DNA from 3 places in the Rhodoferax sp. MLSD5-FHT05B10 genome. Region 2 is predicted to be linked to each of the others. Evidence: predicted binding sites of a transcription regulator. Region 2 holds the regulator's gene; each other region holds the start of a gene.
What was found. Region 2 encodes NrdR, which represses ribonucleotide reductase genes. Its sites were predicted from a motif close to CACNANATNTNGTG; they were not measured.
Positions count from the first base shown of each region.

Region 1: AC1Q5W_RS07535 (ribonucleoside-diphosphate reductase subunit alpha) is a predicted target of NrdR. The motif match lies at 6,089-6,102, and genes of this name have one in related genera.
Region 3: AC1Q5W_RS10815 (ribonucleoside triphosphate reductase) is a predicted target of NrdR. The motif match lies at 4,743-4,756, and genes of this name have one in related genera.

Region 1 covers NZ_JBXAFT010000004.1:61,850-69,671, forward strand. Annotated here, with positions in the region: partial or broken gene AC1Q5W_RS07515 (zinc-ribbon domain-containing protein) at 1-28, shown strand, start outside; gene AC1Q5W_RS07520 (DUF3426 domain-containing protein) at 179-1,006, shown strand; gene AC1Q5W_RS07525 (histone H1-like DNA-binding protein) at 1,076-1,588, opposite strand; gene AC1Q5W_RS07530 (ribonucleotide-diphosphate reductase subunit beta) at 1,761-2,954, opposite strand; gene AC1Q5W_RS07535 (ribonucleoside-diphosphate reductase subunit alpha) at 3,074-5,992, opposite strand; gene ampD (1,6-anhydro-N-acetylmuramyl-L-alanine amidase AmpD) at 6,393-7,001, opposite strand; gene AC1Q5W_RS07545 (sigma-54-dependent transcriptional regulator) at 6,994-7,822, opposite strand, start outside.
Region 2 covers NZ_JBXAFT010000003.1:308,887-316,708, forward strand. Annotated here, with positions in the region: gene AC1Q5W_RS06675 (DUF349 domain-containing protein) at 1-1,145, opposite strand, end outside; gene AC1Q5W_RS06680 (lytic transglycosylase domain-containing protein) at 2,061-2,879, shown strand; ZMP/ZTP riboswitch at 2,897-3,030, shown strand; gene glyA (serine hydroxymethyltransferase) at 3,075-4,319, shown strand; gene nrdR (transcriptional regulator NrdR) at 4,339-4,788, shown strand; gene AC1Q5W_RS06695 (GspH/FimT family pseudopilin) at 4,876-5,520, shown strand; gene pilV (type IV pilus modification protein PilV) at 5,514-6,101, shown strand; gene AC1Q5W_RS06705 (PilW family protein) at 6,098-7,033, shown strand; gene AC1Q5W_RS06710 (pilus assembly PilX family protein) at 7,020-7,601, shown strand; gene AC1Q5W_RS06715 (pilus assembly protein) at 7,631-7,822, shown strand, end outside.
Region 3 covers NZ_JBXAFT010000006.1:29,209-37,030, reverse strand. Annotated here, with positions in the region: gene AC1Q5W_RS10835 (phosphoenolpyruvate carboxykinase (GTP)) at 1-376, opposite strand, end outside; gene AC1Q5W_RS10830 (hypothetical protein) at 795-929, opposite strand; gene AC1Q5W_RS10825 (threonine ammonia-lyase) at 1,002-2,402, opposite strand; gene AC1Q5W_RS10820 (ATP-binding protein) at 2,307-4,637, shown strand; gene AC1Q5W_RS10815 (ribonucleoside triphosphate reductase) at 4,786-6,804, shown strand; gene nrdD (anaerobic ribonucleoside-triphosphate reductase) at 6,840-7,034, shown strand; gene AC1Q5W_RS10805 (anaerobic ribonucleoside-triphosphate reductase activating protein) at 7,087-7,749, shown strand.

The DNA of each region.
Region 1 (7,822 bases), on a different contig from region 2:
GTGGGTGCGCTGTGGTCAATGCGACGAGGTTTTTGACGCCAATGCCCAGTTGGTGCGGGAGACGCCGGGCGCAGAGGAGGGTAAGCTCCCTGGCACCGTCACCACCGATGAATCCGTAGTTGGAAGCCCTCCTTCCGCGGCAGCTGGGCTTGCACCCGAAATCGCTCCCGAACCCGAAATGGAGTGGGAATATCCGGACGTGGAAGACGGTGTACCCCCACCGGTGCCGACCCCGGTGGATATCGATATCGACATTGCTGTGGATACCGACACGGGCAATGCCCCGTTGGTGGACCCGTTTCTGGAACACGATCCCCACGCCGAACCCCTGCCGGAACCGGAGTCACCGCAACTGGAGGACGATGCACCAAGCCCCGCAGAGATGGATCCGGACGGGGCCGCACACGATCCGGCCCGGGAACCAGGCGTTGCGCCGCGGTATCTGCAGGCCGATGTCCAGGAGGGGCCTGCGGCGGCGGACCCCAAGCTGTCGTTCCTGCGGCCGGTCCGTGCGCGTTCCAGAAGGGACCGTCCCTGGGTGCGGGGTGCCCTGGTGTTGCTGAGTCTGCTGCTGGTTGCTGGTTTGCTGCTGCAGATCGTGGTTCAGGAGCGTGACCGGATTGCGGCGACGGAGCCTGCCGTCCAGCCCTTCCTGGAGTCGGTCTGTGCAGTCCTGGCTTGCCGGGTTTCCCCGTTGCGCCAGATCGAGTCGGTGGTGATTGACAGCTCGTCCTTCACCAAGGTGCGGGCGGAGGTGTACCGCTTGAATTTCACACTCAAAAACACCGCCTTGACTGCGGTGGCGACACCGGCCATGGAGCTGACCTTGACGGATCTGCAGGACCAGCCGGTCGTCCGCCGGGTGTTCCTGGCCCAGGATTTCGGCGCCAAGCAGGCGGCCATGGGCCCAGGGAGCGAGGTGGTGGCATCGCTGTCGGTCAGCGTCAACCTGTCGGGTGACGTGGCACGCATCTCGGGTTACCGCCTGCTGGCTTTCTACCCCTGACGGCATAGCGGGCATAAAAAAACCCGGGAACCTTGCGGTCCCGGGTTTTGAAGCCTTGCAACGAAGTGCTTAGGGCTTGCTGGAGGTCGGAAACGGCCACGCAGCCTGGGGGCTCAGAGTGGTCTGAGCAGCAGGAGCGGCCGGTTTCTTGGCAGCGGGTGCTTTCGCGGCTTTCTTCGCGGCCGGCTTTTTGGCAGCTTTCTTGGCGACAGGTTTCTTGGCTACAGCCGCTTTTTTGGCGGGAGCGGCCTTCTTGACGACCTTCTTGGCTGCCACTTTCTTGGCAGGAGCCGCTTTCTTCACGACCTTCTTGGCCACTACCTTCTTGGCGGGAGCGGCTTTCTTGACGACCTTCTTGGCCGCGACTTTTTTCGCCGGAGCGGCTTTCTTGACCGCTACTTTCTTGGCGGGGGCTTTTTTCGCAACAGCTTTTTTCGCCGGAGCGGCCTTCTTCGCAGCTACTTTCTTAGCTGGAGCGGCTTTCTTGGCGGGGGCAGCCTTTTTAGCGGCTACTTTCTTTGCTGGTGCAGCTTTCTTCGCGGGAGCGGCCTTTTTTGCGGCCGGTTTTTTTGCAGTTGCCATGGTTTTCTCCTTGATCAATTAACAAAGAGCACTTCTTGCAAGTTGGAGAGCAGGAAGTGATTCATGCTGTTGGGCTGGATCCCAGCAGCATGAACTTGGTGACACACATCCAACCCACGCTCTGGGGTGTGATCTTGCATGTGTGAAATTCGTGGATTCATTTTTTTTCGCATCAATCCCAGGACAGCGCGCCGCCGGACTGGTATTCAATGACCCGGGTCTCAAAGAAGTTGCGTTCTTTTTTCAGATCGATCATCTCGCTCATCCAGGGGAAGGGGTTCTCTTCGTTGGGAAAGAGCGTCTCCAGCCCGATCTGGGTGGCGCGCCGGTTGGCGATATAGCGCAGGTAACCCTTGAACATGGAGGCGTTCATGCCCAGCACGCCACGCGGCATGGTGTCTTCGGCATACCGGTATTCCAGCTCCACGGCCTTCTCGAACAGGGACTTGATCTCGGCCTTGAATTCGGCCGTCCAGAGCTGCGGGTTCTCCAGCTTCAGCTGGTTGATCAGGTCGATGCCGAAGTTGCAGTGCATGGATTCGTCGCGCAGGATGTACTGGTACTGCTCGGCGGCCCCCGTCATCTTGTTCTGGCGGCCCAGCGCCAGGATCTGGGTGAAGCCCACGTAGAAGAACAGGCCTTCCATCAGGCAGGCGAACACAATCAGCGACTTGAGCAGCGTCTGGTCGGCCTGGGGTGTCCCGGTCTTGAAGTTCGGATCCATGATGGCGTCAATGAAGGGGATCAGGAACTGATCCTTGTCGCGGATCGACTGGACTTCGTTGTAGGCGTTGAATATCTCGCTCTCGTCCAGGCCCAGCGACTCCACGATGTACTGGTAGGCGTGGGTGTGGATGGCTTCCTCGAAGGCCTGGCGCAGCAGGAACTGGCGGCATTCGGGCGCCGTGATGTGGCGGTAGGTACCCAGCACGATGTTGTTCGCAGCCAGCGAGTCGGCGGTGACAAAGAAGCCGAGGTTGCGCTTGATGATGCGGCGCTCGTCCTCGGTCAGGCCGTTGGGGTCTTTCCACAAGGCAATGTCGCGCGTCATGTTGACTTCCTGCGGCATCCAGTGGTTGGCGCAGGTGGCCAGGTATTTTTCCCAGGCCCATTTGTATTTGAAGGGGACGAGCTGGTTGACGTCCGTCTTGCCATTGATGATGCGCTTGTCGGCAGCTTGTACGCGGCGGGGCGCCGTGTCAGTGGAAGCGACAGCCGGTGCCGTGTGGGATGCAACCGTTGCGCCGTCGTTCAGTGTGCGAAATCCGGGGGTGACTTGAGCCTGCACGACCGACGGGTTGACCGGCGGCATGTGCACAAAATTTGTTAGCGATGTGGGCTTGACTTCTTCGTCCCAGGTCAACATAAGTGATTCCAATCAGCGGATTATGAGAGCAGCGAAATGAAATGAAAAGTAATCCTGCATTTCACTGCCCTCATGTGTTGTTCAATTGCATCGCATGGCATGCGATGGCCAGGCTTGCATTACTGACACGACTCGCATGTGGGGTCGTCGACGCCGCAGAATTTGATGTCGGTCGCAACGTGACTGGCCATCTCCATCTGCATGTGCGCGGCCGCTGCCGCTGCCTCCAGTGCGCTGGAACTGCGCAGGGAACCGGCGCTATCGCTGCCACTGGAGACGGCATTCAGACGGCCAGCCGTCACGGTGGATTTCTCGGCGTGGGTGGCGGACATGGTGCGCAGGTAGTACGTTGTTTTCAGTCCGCGCAGCCAGGCGAGCTTGTAGGTCTCGTCGAGCTTCTTGCCGGAGGCTCCCGCCATGTAGATGTTCAGTGACTGCGCCTGGTCGATCCATTTCTGGCGGCGTGCAGCGGCTTCCACCAGCCACTGGGTTTCCACCTCAAACGCGGTTGCGTACAACTGCTTCACTTCCTGGGGCACGCGATCGATAGGGCTGAGCGAGCCATCAAAGTGCTTCAGGTCCATCACCATCACGTCGTCCCACAGGCCCAGGCGTTTCAGGTCCTTGACGAGGTAGCCGTTGATGACGGTGAACTCGCCCGACAGGTTGGACTTGACCGACAGGTTGCCAAAGCTGGGTTCAATGGAGGCATCGACGCCGATGATGTTGGAGATGGTGGCGGTGGGCGCAATGGCCACGCAGTTGGAGTTGCGCATGCCGTCCTGCGCGATCTTTTTGCGCAGGGCGTCCCAGTCCAGCGTGGCGGAGCGGTCCACCTCCACGTAGCCGCCGCGCGCATTGGCCAGCAGGTCCAGGGTGTCCAGTGGCAGGATGCCCTGGTCCCACAGGGAGCCTTTGTAGCTACTGTACTTGCCCCGCTCGCGGGCCAGCTCGGTGGAAGCCCAGTAGGCGTAGTAGCAGATCGCCTCCATGGACTGGTCGGCGAACTGCACGGCGGCCTCGCTGGCGTAGGGGATGCGCAACTCGTACAGGCTGTCCTGGAAAGCCATCACACCCAGGCCGACCGGACGGTGGCGCAGGTTGGAGTCGCGCGCCTTCTTGACGGCGTAGTAGTTGATGTCGATCACGTTGTCCAGCATGCGCATGGCGGTGGCGATGGTGCGCTTGAGCTTGTCGTGGTCCAGTGCGCCGTCTTTCAAGTGCTGGCGCAGGTTGACGGAGCCCAGGTTGCAGACCGCTGTCTCGGTGTCCGACGTGTTGAGCGTGATCTCGGTGCACAGGTTGCTGGAGTGCACCACGCCGGCGTGTTGCTGGGGGGAGCGCACGTTGCAGGCGTCCTTGAACGTGATCCAGGGGTGGCCGGTCTCAAACAGCATGGTCAGCATCTTGCGCCACAGGTCCGTGGCTTGCACCGTGCGGGAGGGCTTGATGTCGCCGCGGGCGGCCTTTTCCTCATATGCTACGTAGGCTTTCTCGAAATCCGCGCCAAACAGGTCGTGCAAATCGGGCACGTTGGAAGGTGAGAACAGGGTCCAGCTGCCTTTTTCCATCACGCGGCGCATGAACAGGTCGGGAATCCAGTTGGCGGTGTTCATGTCATGGGTGCGGCGGCGGTCGTCGCCGGTGTTCTTGCGCAGCTCCAGGAACTCTTCGATGTCCAGGTGCCAGGTTTCCAGGTAGGTGCAGACAGCTCCCTTGCGTTTGCCGCCCTGGTTCACCGCCACGGCCGTATCGTTGACCACCTTCAGGAACGGCACCACGCCCTGCGATTCGCCGTTGGTGCCCTTGATATGGGCGCCCAGGGCACGCACGCGTGTCCAGTCGTTGCCCAGACCGCCGGCGAATTTGGACAGCAGGGCGTTTTCCTTAATCGATTCGTAGATGCCGTCCAGGTCGTCGGGCACGGTGGTCAGGTAGCAACTGGAGAGCTGGGAGCGCAGCGTGCCGCTGTTGAACAGCGTTGGCGTGGAGGACATGAAGTCGAAGGAGGACAGCACCTCGTAGAACTCGATGGCGCGGGCTTCGCGGTCGATCTCGTTCAGTGCCAGACCCATGGCCACGCGCATGAAGAAGGCCTGGGGCAATTCAATGCGGGCCTTGCCCACGTGCAGGAAGTAGCGGTCGTACAGGGTTTGCAGGCCCAGGTAGTCAAATTGCAGGTCCCGCCCGGCCTGGAGGGCTGCGCCCAGACGCTTCAGGTCGAACTGCATCAGGCGCTCGTCCAGCAACTCGGCGTCCACGCCCTGCTTGATGAAGCCGGGGAAGTGGTCGGCGTAGGCCTGTGCCATGTCGACGGGCGCCACGTCACGGCCCAGCACTTCGCGTGAAATGCTGTGAAACAGCAGGCGCGCGGTGGCGTAGGTGTAGTCGGGGTCCTTTTCAATCAGGGTGCGGGCGGCCAGGACGGATGCCTTGTACACCTCGTCCATGGGCACGCCGTCATACAGGTTGCGCATGGTCTCGGCCAGAATGGGGGCCGCCTGGACGTCGCTGCCCAGGCCCGCACAGGCGGCCTCGATCAGGGACTGGAGCCGGCTCAGGTCCAGCGCCACGCGCTGTCCATCTTCGAGCACATGCAGAACCGGCGCGGGCGGCGCTTCCTGGGCGACATGCTGGGCGCGTTCCTGGGTGCGGCGCTCGCGGTACAGCACATAGGCGCGGGCGATTTCGTGGTGGCCGCCGCGCATGAGCCCGAGTTCGACCTGGTCTTGCACGTCTTCGATGTGGAAGGTGCCGCCGCCGGGGCGCGAACGCATGAGCGCCCGGATGACCTGCTGGGTCAGTCCGTCGACCGTTTCGCGCACGCTGGCCGATGCCGCTCCCTGGGTGCCGTGCACCGCAAGAAAGGCCTTCATCATGGCGATGGCAATTTTGTTGGGCTCAAAGGGAACGACCGCACCGTTGCGTCGAATGATCTGGTAGTGGGCCAGCAGGTTGTGGGCGGTTTCGGCCGCCATGGGTGTCTGGTGTGCGAAGGGGCTGGAAGCCGGGGTGGGGGTGCTAGAAACAGATTGCATGATTTCCTCGTCGTGATCCGTATTTTTTTGGGTTGGGCTGCACTCGGCGACCGTCCTGCGAGATGCGATTGTCGAAAAGACGGTGGAGACGGTGCCCACTATATATGGGGTCTGTGACAGTTACAAGCCACTACCTGTAGCGTTTTTGGTCAAAGCCCCCTTGGCGCACGGACCGCTGCAAGATGTGCTACCCGTGCGCTGCCGTGCGGCACGCCGGCGTTGCCCTGCCGACAGGGCCGCGCAGGCCTTGTCCTGTGGGAGTCCGGGAGAATGCATCCAGTCCTGATGCCGCTTTCGGCGGCATTTGACGGCAGCAGGCGCGTGCAGCCGTCGTTTCGGATGGACTGAGATCGGCCGATGCGGGGGCGTGTGTTGTGCCACCCAGGCGGCGGCACAAAAATCAATCCGGTTTCGGGTGCCGGGCCATTCCGGGAAAACACTGAGGCGCGAACCCCAGACTTTGCCGCAGCCGGGCCCAGTCCAGGCCGGGGCCGGGGTCCGCCTTGCGCCCGGGCGCGATGTGTTCGTGGCCGGCCAGATGCGCAATCGGGTACTGCTGGGCCAGTGCCGGGCACAGGGCTTCCAGTGCCTCGTACTGCGCCGGTTCAAATGTGTCGCCTTCCAGGCCTTCGAGTTCGATCCCGATGGAGTCGTCGTTGCATTGCGCACGCCCCCGGTAGTGCGAGACACCGGCGTGCCAGGCACGGTCATCGCAACTGACAAACTGCCAGATCTCGCCCCCGCGCTGGATGTAGAAGTGGGCCGATACCTGCAGGCCTTCTATCTGCTTGAAGTAGGGGTGCTGTTCCCAGTCGAGCTGGTTGGTGAACAGGGCTTGTACCTGGGAGCCGCCATAGACACCCGGGGGCAGGCTGATGGAGTGCAGCACGATGAGGTCGATCTGCGCCAAGGCCGGGCGCGGACCGAAGTTGGGTGACGGCAGGCGGCGCGCAAAGTGGTACCAGCCGTCTTGCCACAGGCCCGATCCGGAGTGCTGCGCCTCAGGCATCGGAGCCCTCGTCCCGGGAAGCGGGGACGTTGATTTTCAGCCGCGCAATGCGGTAGCGGATTTGCCGCAGGCTCAGGCCCAGCCGGCTGGCTGCCAGGGTGCGGTTGAAGCCGGTTTCGCCCAAGGTCTTGATCAGGATTTCCCGCTCCTGCTGATCCAGATGGCTTTGCAGATCGGTGGGCAGCTCCGCATGGCCGGGCGTGGCGGCGGCTGCGGGCGGCGCTGCGGTGGCGGGGACTTCCAGCGGCATCAAGCCACTGGTCGGTGTGTGCAGATCGTCGAGTTGCAACTCGTCGCCATCGCACAGCGCGACCGCACGGTGCAGCAGGTTCTCCAGCTCGCGCACGTTGCCGTTGAGGGGCTGGCGCGCCAGCTGCTCCATGAAATCGTGCGACAGGCGTGGCACGGGCATGCCCGATTCGTCGGCAATCCGGGCCACCAGCGTCTGGCACAGCGCGGGCAGGTCCTCGCACCGCTCGCGCAGCGGGGGAATGAAGATGTCGATGACGTTGAGCCGGTAAAAAAGATCCTGGCGGAACCGGCCGGCCTGAACCTCGGCCGGCAAATCCTTGTGCGTGGCACTGATGATGCGCACGTCCACCGGCTCCTCCTGGCTGGAACCCAGAGGGCGCACACACCGTTCCTGAATGGCACGCAGCAGCTTGGACTGCATGGCCAGGGGCAAGTCGCCAATTTCGTCCAGAAACAGGGTTCCACCCTTGGCAGCCTGGAAAAAGCCCTCCCGGTCGTGGGTCGATCCGGTATAGGCGCCCTTTCTGGCGCCGAAGAATTCCGCTTCCAGCAGGTTCTCCGGTATGGCA
Region 2 (7,822 bases):
CACTGCTCGCGCAGGGAGCGCAGGGTCTCCTGCATCTTGCGTCCGCCCATGGCCTGGCCTTCGGGGCGCTTGAGCAGGCCTTCGGCCTGGGCCACCAGGGCCTCGCGCAGCTGGTCGGCGCGCCAGCGCTGCCAACCTTCCAGCTCACCGGCCGCTGCCAGGGCGGCATGGGCCTGGTTTTCCAGCTTGTCGTCAATGACTTTCCCAAATTCCTTGAGGGCCTGGCGCAGTGCACCGGCCGCGCCGGCACTGGCCTTGCCATGACCTTCGGCGATTTCCAGCTCCAGGACAGACAGGACTTCCCGCACCTTGGCCGTGGCCTGGGCGCGCACCTCCGGGTCCACCTTGGGCTTGGCCTGCCGGGCCACCGCCTCGACGGGCACACCACGCGCCACGCGCAACTCATCGGCCCACACGGGCACCGGCGGCAACGCGGCGGTCACATCCTGCGCGGCCGCCACGGCGAGCGTCAGCGCTCCCTGGAAAGCCTCCCACACCACCAGCAGTTGACCCCGCGAGGCCTCCAGCAAGGGGGGAAATTTCGCATCCACGCTGGCCCAACTGGTATCGGCCACCAGCTGCGCGGCCTGCACCTGCCACTGGTCCACGTCTATCCGCAAGGCATCCAGCACGTTTTGCGCGTCTTTCCAGGATTTGGTCGACAGCACCTCAATGCGCTGCGCCAGCAACACCGCGGCCTCGCGCTGCACCTGTACCCGCCGCTGCAGGTCTTCAATAACCCGTACACGTTCGGCCAGTTCGGTCTTGAGCAAAGCCAGCGGCTCCCGGCTCAGCGGCGCCCCCGCCTTGGCGGCGTCGCGTTGCCAGGCCAGGGCATCGGCAATATTGAGCTTGGCCATGTCCAGCAAGGCCCGGGCCTTGGCCGCCCATTCGGCTGCCAGCGTCTCCTGACCCTTGATGCGCCGGGCCTCATCGAGCTTCTCGCGCACCAGCTTGGCGGCGCCCTTGTCCTTGACGCTCAGTTCCTTGAACACATCGGCCAACTGCTCCGGGCTGGGGCTACCCAGCAGCCACTCCCGCACGCGCGCCGCACGCTCACCGGCCGTGGGAGCGGAAAAGGCGCCACCGGTCAGACTGTCTAGATGGGCAATATCGTTGTTTTTGGTGGGAGAAGTCGACGTCACGGTAGGCTCGGGAATAGGTTGAAGGGAAATCTGCAACTGCGTATTTTCGCCGCGAATTGGAAGATGCCCAGTGGATTTTGTCCGGTCCGGCGCAAACCCGCTCGCCAGGCCTTCGCTGCAGTGCCTGGATTTACGATGCATTCACCATCAACCGCCCGTCAATACTGCGCATGCAGCTATCAAAAAAGTAGCATGAACCATTTATCGATCGCCACAAAGAGCCACCGCGTCGACCCACCGTAGGGTGCTTTGACCGCATTCCGGCTACCCGCGTCCCCAGGGAGTGCGCACGGTGCCTATATATATGAGGTGCACAAACGAGAAAGCCCGAACCCAGACCATCAGGTCCGGACCCGGGCTCGACGGCTGACCACAGGTCCATGCCGTCTGGGCTGACACGCGGGAGTTTGAGGTCCCATGGTGTCTAGGAGGCAATAGATTGCCTCCTTGAAATGTCGGGGCCGCTTCATCGCGCTACCACAATGGTATGGACTGGCTACTGCCGACACCTGCCTGTGTTTAACAGGCGATTCCAGTCTAGTAACGGCCCTGGCCCATTGCAAATTCCTCTTTCAATGGGCTTTGTCACACCGATTGCCAGATTTTCTGAGCGCTCGGCCATGTTCGGGAAAGCCGCATCAGGCTTGCCTCTGCGGCCTTATTTAGATATGTCAAGCATATCAATCATGATTTATATGGTTGACTTCGTATATTGCAGCCCCCTAGAATCCGCCCATCCCAAAATTTGACTAGGGATAACCCGCATCCGCTGCCGAACCCGGCATATTCAAATCGCTGCACATGTCGAATCGACGCCGCAGGATATTGATAGCGTACCAACCCAAACGGGGTGTCTGAAACGGCCTGCTGCCCTGCAGTGGCCAGCCCCAGACCCACGCCAAAGAAGGAAGAGCTATGACAGCGACCCAAAAATTCACCAAGGGCCTGGCAACATTTGCCACCGACATCGCCCAAGGTTTCTTCGAAATCACGCACAACGGCTTTGCCCTGCTGGGCTTGGCCGTGATGTTTGCCGTGATCACCCTGACTGCAAGGCCGGAAATCCGCCAGGCGAGCGAGGTCCAGCTGATGAGCTGGCTCCAAGCGCGCCAAAGCGCCGTTACTGGCGTTACCGGCGTTGCCGACAACGTGGAAGCCGTTGACCGGGCGACCGCCACCAACCCGCACAGCCTGCCCAAGCAACAGGCGGCCGTAGCCTACTGGCTGAGCAAGAAGTACAACGTGGCGCCCGAGCCCCTGAGCGCGCTGGTGGCTGAGGCCTACGAAACCGGCAACCGCGCCAAGCTCGACCCCACGCTGATCCTGGCCATCATGGCCATCGAGTCGGGCTTCAACCCGTTCGCCCAGAGTTCCGTGGGCGCTCAAGGCCTGATGCAGGTCATGACCAAGGTCCACAGCGACAAGTACGAAGGTTTCGGCGGCAAGCTCGCCGCCTTTGACCCGGTTTCCAACCTGCGCGTCGGCGTCAAGGTGCTGCAGGAGTGCATTGCCCGCGCTGGCTCCATTGAAGGGGGCCTCAAATTCTACGTGGGCGCCGGCAACCTGGAAGACGATGGCGGCTATGCCGCCAAGGTCCTGGCTGAGCACAACCGCCTGCAAATGGTGGCATCGGGCCGGGTGGCGACGCCCATCCTGCCGCAAGCCATACCGGTGACGCACCCGGTAAAGCCCCAGGATGCAACCGAAAACCTGGCCGGCCATTTCAACTCGTAAGCGGCGTCAGGTAAAATCCTCCTGCACGCGACTGGCGATAGGCGTCTGAACCCGCAGCGGTTCTTGGCGTTGACGTGGGACACCACTGGGAAGCGTGCCGTGACCACCCTGCAAGGGCGGGCACGTTCAGCCGTTCGCCTGGGCAGCCCTTGTCTCATCTCATGTGAACAAGGTTCATTGTCTTAAAGGACTGCCATGTACAACCGCAACATCCTCGTCGAACAAGCCGATCCCGAACTGTGGACCGCCATCCTGGCCGAAAACGCCCGCCAAGAGCACCACATCGAACTGATCGCCAGTGAAAACTACGCCTCCCCCGCCGTCATGGCCGCGCAAGGCAGCCAGCTGACCAACAAGTACGCCGAAGGCTACCCCGGCAAGCGCTACTACGGTGGCTGCGAATACGTGGATGTGGCAGAACAGCTGGCCATTGACCGCGTCAAGCAGATTTTCGGCGCCGAAGCCGCCAACGTGCAGCCCCACTGCGGCGCATCCGCCAACGAGGCCATTTTCCTGGCCTTCCTAAAGCCCGGCGACACCATCATGGGCATGAGCCTGGCCGAAGGCGGCCACCTGACCCACGGCATGCCCCTGAACATGAGCGGCAAGTGGTTCAACGTTGTCTCCTATGGCCTGGATGCCAAGGAAGCCATCGACTACGACGCCATGGAGAAGAAGGCCCACGAAACCAAGCCCAAGCTGATCATCGCTGGCGCCAGCGCCTATTCCCTGGCCATCGATTTCGAACGTTTTGCCAAGGTCGCCAAGGACGTGGGTGCCATCTTCATGGTCGACATGGCCCACTATGCCGGCCTGATTGCCGCAGGCGTCTACCCCAACCCGGTGCCCCACGCCGACGTGGTGACCTCCACCACGCACAAGAGCCTGCGCGGCCCCCGTGGCGGCATCATCCTGATGAAGGCCCAGCACGAAAAAGCCATCAACAGCGCCATTTTCCCCGGCCTACAGGGTGGCCCGCTGATGCACGTGATTGCCGCCAAGGCCGTGGCGTTCAAGGAAGCCCTGACGCCCGAGTTCAAGGTTTACCAGCAACAGGTGCTGAAAAACGCCCAGATCGTGGCCGAAACCCTCACCCAGCGCGGCCTGCGCATTGTGAGTGGCCGCACCGAGAGCCACGTCATGCTGGTGGACCTGCGCGCCAAGGGCATTACCGGCAAGGAAGCCGAGGCCGTGCTGGGCAGTGCCCACATGACCATCAACAAGAACGCCATCCCCAACGACCCCGAAAAACCCATGGTGACCAGCGGCGTGCGCATCGGCACCCCGGCCATGACCACTCGTGGTTTCAAGGACGAGGAAGCCCGCATCACCGCCAACCTGGTGGCCGACGTGTTGGACAACCCGCGCGATGAGGCCAACATTGCCGCGGTGCGCGCCAAGGTCAACGCCCTGACCGCCCGCTTCCCGGTCTACCGCTGATCCGGGGATTGCACGAGCCATGAAGTGCCCCTTCTGCAGCCACTCCGAGACCCAGGTGGTGGAAACGCGGATTTCTGAAGATGGGGACTTCATCCGCCGCCGGCGCCAATGCGGCTCGTGCGAAAAGCGCTTCACCACCTACGAGCGCCCGGACGTCAACTACCCGGCCATTGTCAAGAAAGACGGCCGGCGCATCGAGTACGAGCGCGCCAAGCTACTGGCCTCGTTCAAGCTGGCACTGCGCAAGCGCCCGGTCAGCACCGAACAAATCGACAGCGCCATCGAGCGGATCGAAGAAAAACTGCTCAACCTGGGCCTGCGCGAAGTGCCCTCCGCCCGCATTGGCGAACTGGTCATGCGCGAACTGAAGAAGCTGGACAAGGTGGCTTACGTGCGTTTTGCCAGCGTTTACCGCAGTTTCGAAGACATTGACGAATTCAAGATGCTGGTAGACGAGGTGCGGCGGTAGGCCAATAGGCCACCGTTCATCTCCCCAATCTGCCCGGTTGTCAACCGCCGGTTGCCAAACCGGCGTGCTTCGCAGAACCTCGGGGGCATGTGGAAAAGACCATCCTGCCCTGATACCGGACGAGCGCCCGGAAAACGCCCCATCGGCTCACTGCCGCAACGCGGGTTCACGCTGATTGAACTATTGGTGGTGGTAACCATTGCCGCCATCTTGGCGGCCATCGCTGTGCCATCCTTCATGGGCCTGATTGCCAACTCCACGGTTTCAAGGGCCGTCAACAGCTTCATCGGAGACACCCGATACGCCCGCGGCGAGGCCATGCGACGCGGAAAAAGCGTCACGATGTGCCGCAGCAATGCCCCGCTGGCCGCCGCCCCTACGTGCTCCAGCGGAGACGGGCTGGCTGTCGGTGGCTGGATGGAAGGCTGGGTGGTGTTTCTCGACGAAAACGGGGACGGCACGTTCGACAACGGCACGGACACCGTCTTGCGCGTTCAAGAATCGTTGCGGGGCATCGGCGACTTTTTTGCAGTCAGTGCCAGCCCCTCGGTAAGCGCCGTCACCACCGGAAACAAAATCATCTACGACGCCAACGGCCGTGCCGTGGGTCAACAGGGGCGGTGGCTGGTTCATGCCCCCGGTTCGCTGAACAGTGATGCAAGCTATGCCCGTACGCTGTGCCTCAATTCTGTTGGTCGAGTCCGCCTGCAAAAGGGGGAGTCTGCATGCTAAACGCATCCACGCAAAGCCATTTCGCCAGCCGAAGTCTGCGCACGCAGCGTGGCGCTTCGCTGCTGGAAGTGCTGGTTTCCATTTTGCTCATGTCCTTCGGTTTGTTGGCAATGGCAGGCATGCAGGCCTACTCCGTAGCGGCACAGAAAAATGCTGCAAACCGCGCCGTTGCGAGCGCGCTGGCCAACGAGCTGGCCGAAATCATCCGCTTGAACCAAACCGGTTTTGCCGCCGGCAACTACGACGTATCCAAGCTGACGGATGCGGCGCCCCCGGCGGAAGCTCCGTGCGCGTTTCCGACCTGCAATACCGCGCTGCTTCTGGCAACGGCCGATTTGACAGGCTTCCAGAATCTCGTACGCAAACAACTTCCGCTGGGCGGCGTGGAATTGTCGCGCCCTACCGTTGGCGGGGTCAAAAGCACAACCGAAGCCGATTTATGGATTGTCTGGGAGGAACCCGGTGTCCTCAACACCCTTAAAAATGGAACCTCAACCGAAATCAATGCCGACAATTGCCCCGCGACCGCCAAAGCCCTGGCGAATTTGCCGCGCTGCTTTTATATGAAGGTGCAGCTATGACACGGCACACTCTGCACCATCCTGCCCACTCGCGCAACCACCAAAACGGCGTTACGCTGATCGAACTCCTGATCTCCATTACTTTGGGACTGGTTGTAGTCGCCGCCCTAGTGGTGATTTACACCTCAGGCAGCACCGCGACACGCAACGCGCAAGCCCAAGCCCAAATGAATGAGGATGCCCAGATGGCCCTGGACGTTATCACCCAGGAGTTGCGCCGGGCCGGCTACAACCCAGTCCGATCGGGTGGGGCCGTCAACGACCTGGGGCAAGCCGGCTGGAGTCTCTTTGCCTGCGACACGGGCTTTACAGACACCAAGCTCGCCAACGTAAGCGCCCTGACCTGCAACGCCAGCGGTAGCGATGCAGCATTGGCCGTAGTTTACGAAGGTGACCCTGCATCCGGAAAGTGGAGCAAGAAAGCGCTCCCCACAGACCCGACATTGCTGCAGGACTGCCTTGGAACGGGCGTTGCAGCAACCCCTGGCCCGCCCAGCTATTACAAAATGCAAGCGCGACTCTACGTTGCCAACAACGCGCTCAACTGCCGGGGCAGTGGCGACCTGACACAAACACAGGTACTTGCGGAGAACATAGAAAGCATGTCGCTGAGTTTTGCTGTGACGGACCCGGCCGTATTGAGCAGCCAGACCGTTATGGGCTACCTGACTGCAACTGAGATCAACACGCCCGTTGCCTCACTCGCCGCCTGGACGAGCCTACAGCGCTGGAACAAGGTGGCGGCAGCCCGGGTGTGCGTCGTAGTCACCAGCGAAAACCCGGTGCTGCAAGATCTCAAGGAAGCCGCCAGCAACCCCACCTACCAGGATTGCAGCGGAAACAATGTGGATATCACGGATGGGAAAATGCGGCGAGCCTATCGCACCACGGTCTTGCTGCGCAACCATGGAGTAGGTTATGCGGATTCCTGATTCCTTCTCCCCCCCTCAAGGCGGGCGCCAGCGGGGCATCGTGCTGATTGTTGTCCTGATCATGCTGATGGTGCTGTCCATCCTGGCCAGTGTGTCCATCCGCGGTGCCTCCTCTACCGAACAGGTAGCCAACCAGAGCCGGTTGAAGGCTCTCGGGCAACAAGCTGCCGAGGCGGCACTGCGGTACTGCGAGGAACAGGTCCAGCTGAACGCACTGGATGGCACCAAGGGATTTGCTCCCGAAGCCGCACCGGTCGGTGCCGGCGTCAAATACAGCTGGGAGATCATGAGCAACTGGGATGCCATTGACGGCGCGGTCACACCATGGATCCTGGCCGGAAATCTGAAGACGCTGACGGCCGCCCAATTCAAGGCTTCCGGTGACGCCGGAGCCGTGACCTACTTCAAACGGCCACCGGAATGCATGTCCCAGTATCTGGCAACCGGAGATACCAAAGTGTTCGTCACAACAGCCCGGGGTTTTGGCCCGGAAGTGAGCGCCACCAAGGACGGCAATGTTCCCAAAGGCTCCGAGATCTGGCTCCAGTCTGTGGTCACCATGAAATAAAGCGCGCAGCTTGCTTGAAAGGACTCCCCATGCAAACCCCATTCCTCCGCCGAACCGGCTTGCACCTGTGCTTGCTTGCAGCCACCGGCACAGTCGGCGCCACGGTATCGCAAACCCCCCTCTTGAGCAAGACTGTGAACGTGCGACCCAATATCGCCTTGGTGCTGGATACGTCGGGCTCCATGGACTGGGACTGCGTCTACGCCAAGCACGTGAACGAC
Region 3 (7,822 bases), on a different contig from region 2:
ACAGGGCTTTTTCGCCATCCTTGCCGGTTTGCAGGATCTTGCGCATGTCAGCCGGGGCCATCCAGTTGTTGGTGGGGCCGGCATTTTCCTTCTGCTCGCTGCAGATGTAGGTGCGGTCTTCCACGCGGGCCACGTCCGATGGGTCGGAGCAGGCCAAGAAACTGTTGGGGCGCTTGGCCGGGTTGAGTTTCTTGAAGGTGCCGGCATCCACCAGTTGCTGGCACAGGCGCTGGTACTCTTCCTCGGAGCCGTCGCACCAGTGGATGGCGGCGGGCTTGCACAGGGCCACCATGTCGGCGACCCAGGCAATGACCTTGGGATTCTTGATATAGCTGGGCGTATTCAGGTTCAGGCCCTGCATCACGGGTGAGTTCATAGAAAGCTCCTAGTTTGAAAATCGTCTTTTCAAAATGAAAGCGGAACTTTGATTTTGAGAAAACGGCTTGCCGTCAAACCATGCCGGGCGCCGTTACGCCAACCGGGATGGCCATTTTAAGAACAGGTACCGCAGTTACATGCCCATTACCCCGAAAAGTTATGCAAAACCCGCATGAGGTTATGCGTGGCGGTCAAAGGGCGGATTAGGCGAGTGCCGCTAGGGCGTGGCGCGTTGTGACGGCGCGCCACCCGCGGCGGACAGCCGTGGACACCCCGGGGCCGGGCGTGGGCGGGTCTACGGGGCTAGGGGATTTGCCTGGTCGCGCAGCAACCCGCCAGTGACGGGCGGCAACCAAGGGGAAATACAGGAGGGGCGCCTTAGGTCACCGCCAGGGGCGGTGGGCGCCGGGCCGGTTTTAGGCCATGGAGACGGCGATAAACGCCAACAGGAAGATCAGCACGCCGCCCACAACGGGCAACACCAGCGGCATCAACGGCACAATGGCTTCAACGGCATCGGCTTGGTCAGCGTGGGTGGCGGGAGCGGACATGGTGTTTCCTTCTGGTATCAGTGGTTTTGCGGCTGATTCTACCCAGAAGGCAAAAAGGCTGCGCGGGGTGGGTCAAACCCGCTGGGCATCAAACCCGGCCTGCCGCAGCACGGCCAGAAGGTCCTCCACATGGGCGTGGCCCCGGGCCTGCACCACCAGTTCAATTTCCACGTTCTGGGCCGACAGCGCGGTAAAGGCCCGCTGGTGGTGGACTTCGTCGATGTTGGCACCCGCTTCGGCCACCATGGCCGTGATGCGCGCCAGCGAGCCCGGCACATCGCGGGCGCCCACGCGGATGCGGGCCAGCCGGCCGGCACGCACCATGCCGCGTCCGATGATGGCCGCCAGCAGCATGGGGTCGATGTTGCCGCCACACAGCACCAGACCGACGCGCTTGCCCCGAAAGCGATCCGGGTGTTTCAGCAGGGCCGCCAGGCCGACGGCGCCGGCACCTTCGACCACGGTTTTCTCCACTTCCAGCAGCATGACCAGCGCCTGCTCGATGTCACCCTCGTCCACCAGTAGCATGTCATCCACCCGGCGGGTCACGATGTCCAGCGGAATGCGTCCGGGGGTGCCCACCGCAATGCCCTCGGCGATGGTGCTGTGGCCCTGCGGGTGGTGGGTGCCTTTGACGGCGTTGAACATGGCGGGAAAACGCACCGTCTGCACACCCACCACTTCCATCGCCGGGCGCAAGGCCTTGGCCACTGTGGCCATGCCGGCAATCAGGCCGCCACCGCCCACGGCCACGATCAGGGTGTCCAGGTCGGGCACCTGCTGCAGCATTTCCAGCGCCACCGTGCCCTGGCCAGCCACGATGGCCGCGTCGTCGTAGGGGTGGATGAAAGTGAGCTGCTGCTGCTCGGCCAGCGCCAAGGCGTGGTTGCGGGCTTCGTCCAGTGTGTCGCCGTGCAGGATGACCTCGGCGCCAAAGCCGCGTGTGCGTTCCACCTTGACACCCGGTGTGAAGCGCGGCATGACGATGACCGCGCGCAGCCCCAGCCGCTGGGCATGGTAAGCCACCCCTTGTGCATGGTTGCCAGCGCTCATGGCGATGACGCCGCGTGCAGACTGCTCCGGCGTGAGCTGGGCCAGCTTGTTGCAGGCACCCCGTTCCTTGAAGGAGGCGGTGAACTGCAGGTTCTCGAACTTCAGGAAGACCTGGGCTCCGGTGATGTCGGACAGGGTCTGCGAGGCCACGCAGGGCGTTTGCAGCAGGTGGCCGTGCAGGCGCTGGGCCGCAGCGGTGATGTCGGGGTATTCAACCATGGGCGCATTGTCATCCGTTTTGCACGAATTTTCCCGGCGAGGCTTCCATCTTGCGCCGGTCTGCAGTATGGTGAACCCTGCACACCCCTGTGCCGGAGGCGTTTGATGGCCAAGCGTTCGCTGTCCCAGCCCCTGAACGGGCACCTGATTCCCTCGCCGGGCCTGCTGGAGGCGCCGGTGCTGGACCTGATGTGTTCGCATTTCATTCTTACCCTGGCGGCGCGCCAGGGCGCCGGCCTGAACGTGCGCCGGGACTTCAATGGCATCGTGGGCCTGGCCGGCCGGCACCTGGTGTGGCCGGTGTCGGTACTGGCCCGCCTGCGTGAATTCCTGGGGCGGCGTTGCGCCGGCAATGAACTCTGGCGCGGGCACGACGCGTTGGACGCGGCGGAATTCCTGGGCCGTTACGGCGTCTGGCATGGCCCGTACGACGAGGCCACGCTGTATTTTTTCCTGGATGAATACGCCAAAGACCAGCCCAAGGATCTGATTGCGGTGCTGACGGTAACCGGCGAGTGGCTGCGCCATGCGCTCAAGCGCCAGTCCACGCTGGTGGAGAAAAACATCAACGCTCTGGCGGGGCTGCTGCAGCTCAACAAGGCCGAGCGTGCCTTGCTGCTGTACGGCACGCTGGCCCGCTACCAGCGTGACATGCGCTCAATCCTGGTCGAGTTCAAGGTGAACAATGCACCGGAGGCCTATGCCGCGATTGCCGAGGTCGCCGGTGTCAACCCCGAGCAGGTGGCCGAGGCCCTGCGCGCCGGCTCCCGGCTGGAGCGCATCGGGCTGGTGGAAAACCTGATTTCCGAGCACAACATCACCGACTTGGCCGACCTGATGAAGGTCAGCGAGAAACTGCCACCGGTGCTGATGCGCGCCTACCGCGACCAGGCCGAGTTGATGGCGGTGTTCACCCGCCTGTCCAGCAAGAGTCCGCTGGGGCTGGACGATTTCGCCTTTGTGGCCGAAGATGCCCGGGTGCTGTGCGCCCTGCTGGCCAACGCCGTGGCGCGCCAGGAGGTGGGGATCAATGTGCTGCTGTATGGCCCGCCCGGCACTGGCAAGACCGAACTGGCCAAGGTGGTGGCGCAGGCGGCCGGGCTGGAGTTGTTCGAGGTCGAGTACGCCGACCGCGACGGCAACTCCCTGAGCGGCCGCGACCGCTACCGTTCGCTGCAGATCGCCCAGGTGTTCCTCAAGGGGAGTGCTCAGGCGGCCCTGCTGTTTGACGAGGTGGAGGACGTGTTCCCGCCCCTGACCAGTGAGGCGGCGCACCGCATGGCCCGCGCCGATGCCACGGCCGCGCCGCCCAACAGCAGTGTCAGCGGCAAGGCCTGGGTCAACCAGGTGCTGGAATCGAACGCCGTGCCCACCATCTGGGTCACCAACCAGATCGAGCAGATCGACCCGGCCTTTCGCCGCCGCTTTGCCTACCACCTCGAACTCAAGTCGCCGCCACCGGGTGCGCGCGAGGCCTTGGTGCGCAAGACCCTGGCCGGAGTGGCGGTGTCCGATGCGTTTGTGGCCCGCCTGACCCGCCGCAAGGGCCTGACGCCGGCGCAAATCCAGACGGCGGCGCGTTTTGCCGGACTGGCCGCTCCCGGTGCACCGGAGGGCGGGGAGGAGCCGGGTCTGGAGGCCTTGATCGAGCGGCAACTCCGCAATGCAGACCTGGCCCTGGGCAACCGGGCACTGGATGCCGGGCGTCCGCCTGCCGTCACCCGGTACGACCTGGGGCTGCTCCATGTGGAAAGCCGTTTCGAGATTGGTCGCATGGTGCAGGCGCTGCAGGCGCGCGGTCACGGTACCCTGTGCTTCTACGGTCCGCCAGGAACCGGGAAAACCGCACTGGCCGAGCACATTGCCACGGCGCTGGGCCAGACCCTGATGGTGCGCCAGGCCAGCGACCTGATGAGCAAGTATGTTGGGGAAACCGAGCAGAACATGGCCGCCATGTTCCGGGACGCGGAGGCCGAGAACGCCGTGCTGCTGCTGGACGAAGCCGACAGTTTCCTGCAGGACCGCCGTGGCGCGCAGCGCAGCTACGAGGTATCCGAGGTCAACGAGATGCTGCAAGGCATGGAGCGTTTTCGCGGCATCTTCATCTGCACCACCAACCTGATGGACCGCCTGGACCAGGCGGCGCTGCGCCGCTTCACATTCAAGATCCAGTTCAAGCCGCTGACCCGGACACAGCGCGAAGCCGTGTTCGTGGCGGAAGCCTGCGCGGGCGATGCCGGCCGGCTGCAGCCCGCGCTGCAAACCCGGCTGGCTGCCCTGGACCAGCTGTGCCTGGGCGACTTTGCGGCCGTGCGGCGCCAGGCCGTGATTCTGGACACGCCGCTGGAGCCGGGCGAGTTTCTGGAACAGCTGGAGGCGGAACACCGCATCAAGCCCGAGGTGCGGGAGGTGCGCGGCATGGGCTTTCTGGGCTGATCTTTTCCATCCAAACTGGTTGAAAACAGGCTGTTTGTTACAAACAGTCACGCCCCTTTGTTGTTTCAAATCAAACTACAGGTAGTGTCTGAAGGGTATCGTGCACACCATAGGTAGTGTTTACGATCCAAAAACCCGGGAGACGCCCATGCAAAATACCCTGATCACCCTGCCGCGCGAGGTCCTCAAGCGCGGCGGCCAACGCGCGCCCTTCGACGCCGACAAAATCCTCTCCGCGCTGGTGCGGGCCGGCGCCGCCAGTGGCGAATTCGGCGCCGACGAAGCCGCCCTGCTGTGCGCCCAGGTGGTGAAGGTGCTGATCCACCGCTTCCACGGCCAGGCCCCCGCCATCGAGCAGATCCAGGACGTGGTGGAGCAGACCCTGATCGCCGCCAACCACTTCCAGACGGCGCGCGCCTACATCGTCTACCGCGAACGCCACGCCGCCCTGCGTTCGGATCGCCAGACCCTGGTGAATGTGGAGTCGTCCGTCAACGAATACCTGTCGCGCGCCGACTGGCGGGTCAACGCCAATGCCAACCAGGGCTATTCGCTGGGCGGGCTGATCCTGAACGTGTCGGGCAAGGTCACGGCCAACTACTGGCTCTCGCACGTCTACACGCCCGAGATCGGCGAGGCCCACCGCAGCGGCGACCTGCACATCCACGACCTGGACATGCTCAGTGGCTACTGCGCCGGCTGGTCGCTGCGCACGCTCCTGCACGAGGGCCTGAACGGAGTGCCCGGCAAGGTGGAGGCGGGTCCGCCCAAGCACATGTCCTCGGCGGTGGGCCAGATCGTCAACTTCCTGGGTACGCTGCAAAACGAATGGGCCGGCGCGCAGGCGTTCTCGTCGTTTGACACCTACATGGCCCCCTTTGTGCGCCAGGACCGCATGGACTACGCCGCCGTGCGCCAGTGCATCCAGGAGCTGGTCTACAACCTGAACGTCCCCTCGCGCTGGGGTACGCAGACGCCGTTTACCAACCTCACCTTCGACTGGAATTGCCCCGAGGACCTGCGCGAACAGGTGCCGGTGATCGCCGGCGTGGAGATGCCGTTCTGCTACGGCGAGCTGCAGGCTGAGATGGACCTGATCAACCGCGCCTACATCGACGTCATGACCACGGGCGACGCCAAGGGCCGGGTCTTCACCTTTCCCATCCCCACCTACAACATTACGTCCGATTTCCCCTGGGAGAGCGAGAACGCCGCCGCGTTGTTCGAGATGACGGCCAAGTACGGCCTGCCCTATTTCCAGAACTTCATCAATTCCGAGCTGGAGCCCAACATGGTGCGCTCCATGTGCTGCCGCCTGCAGCTGGACCTGCGTGAGCTGCTCAAACGCGGCAATGGCCTGTTTGGCAGCGCCGAGCAGACCGGCAGTCTGGGCGTGGTAACCGTCAACTGCGCCCGCCTGGGCTACCTGCACGCGGGGGACGAACCGGCGCTGCTGGCCGCGCTGGACCGTCTGCTGGAGCTGGGCAAGCAGAGTCTGGAAACCAAGCGCAAGCTGATCCAGCGCCTGATGGACCAGGGCCTGTTTCCCTATACCAAGCGCTACCTGGGCACGCTGCGCAACCACTTCTCCACCCTGGGCGTGAACGGCATCAACGAGATGGTGCGCAACTTCAGCGCCGACCGCCACGACATCACCAGCTCCGAAGGCAAGGCCCTGGCCGTGCGGTTCCTGGACCATGTGCGCGCACGCATCGTCGCCTTCCAGGAGGAAACCGGCCACCTCTACAACCTGGAGGCCACGCCGGCCGAAGGCACCACCTACCGCTTCGCCAAGGAAGACAAGAAGCGCTGGAGCGCCATCCTGCAGGCCGGTACGACCGAACGGCCCTACTACACCAACTCCTCGCAGTTGCCGGTGGGGTTTACCGACGACCCCTACGAGGCACTGGAGCGGCAGGAAGAGCTGCAGTCCAAGTACACCGGGGGCACCGTGCTGCACCTGTACATGGGCGAGCGCCTCTCCAGCGGCGCGGCCTGCCGCGACCTGGTCAAGCGCGCGCTGACCCGCTTTCGCCTGCCCTACATCACGGTTACGCCCACCTTCTCGATCTGTCCCACCCACGGCTACCTGGCCGGCGAGCACCCGTTCTGCCCGGTGTGCGACGAGGAACGCCTGGCCGCCAAACGCCTGGCGCTGGCGGCCTGAGCCTTGCTTTTTCAACCCCCCAAAGGAGACCTTCCATGACCGCTATTTCCACCACCGAGATGACCGCCGTGAACCGCGCTGCCGTGCAACTGACCGACGCCGAGCGCCAGCCCTGCGAGGTCTGGACCCGCGTCATGGGCTACCACCGTCCGGTAGCCAGCTTCAACATCGGCAAGCAGGGTGAGCACCAGGAGCGCCAGTTCTTTGCCGAACAGCGCTGTGCGGACTGAGAGCGCGCCGGCTTCTTCCGCCGCGCGGCATGCGCAGGCCGATGCTGCCGGCCTGCGCGTGGGCGGCCTCACCCGGCTGACCAGCATCGATTTCCCTGGCCGGCTGGCGGCGGTGGTGTTTTGCCAGGGCTGCCCTTGGCGCTGCGGCTACTGCCACAATCCCGACCTGCTGGACGCCGGCGCCGCCACCGGTTGGAGTTGGGACCAGGTGCTGGCCTTTCTGCAGACGCGCCAGGGGCTGCTGGACGGCGTGGTGTTTTCCGGTGGCGAGCCGACCCTGCAGGCCGCCTTGCCGTCGGCACTGGCCGCCGTGCGGCGGCTGGAGTTCCAGACCGCCCTGCATACCGGCGGCATGTACCCCGAGCGGCTGGCGGCGGTCCTGCCGCTGCTGGACTGGGTGGGGCTGGACATCAAGGCTCCCCTGGACCGCCACGACGCCCTGACCGGCACCCCGGGCAGCGGTCCGCGTACTCGCGACGCGCTACGTGCCCTCCTGGCCAGTGGTGTTGCCTATGAATGCCGCACCACCTGGCACCCCGGCCTGTTTGGCGCTGACGCCTTGCAGGCGCTGGCGGATGAGCTGGCCGCCCTGGGCGTCACCCATTGGGCGCTGCAGGAGTGCCGGGTGCCGGAGGGTATGCCATTTGCCATCTCTTCGGAGCAGATGGCGCATTTATCCGCGCAATTTGCACATTTTGCCGTGCGGCGGGCCTGAAGGCCCCCACTGATCCCGCTGCGCTCGCCCTGGCGCGGATACCTGCCGTCCGGCCGATCGGGCGCCTGCCGGG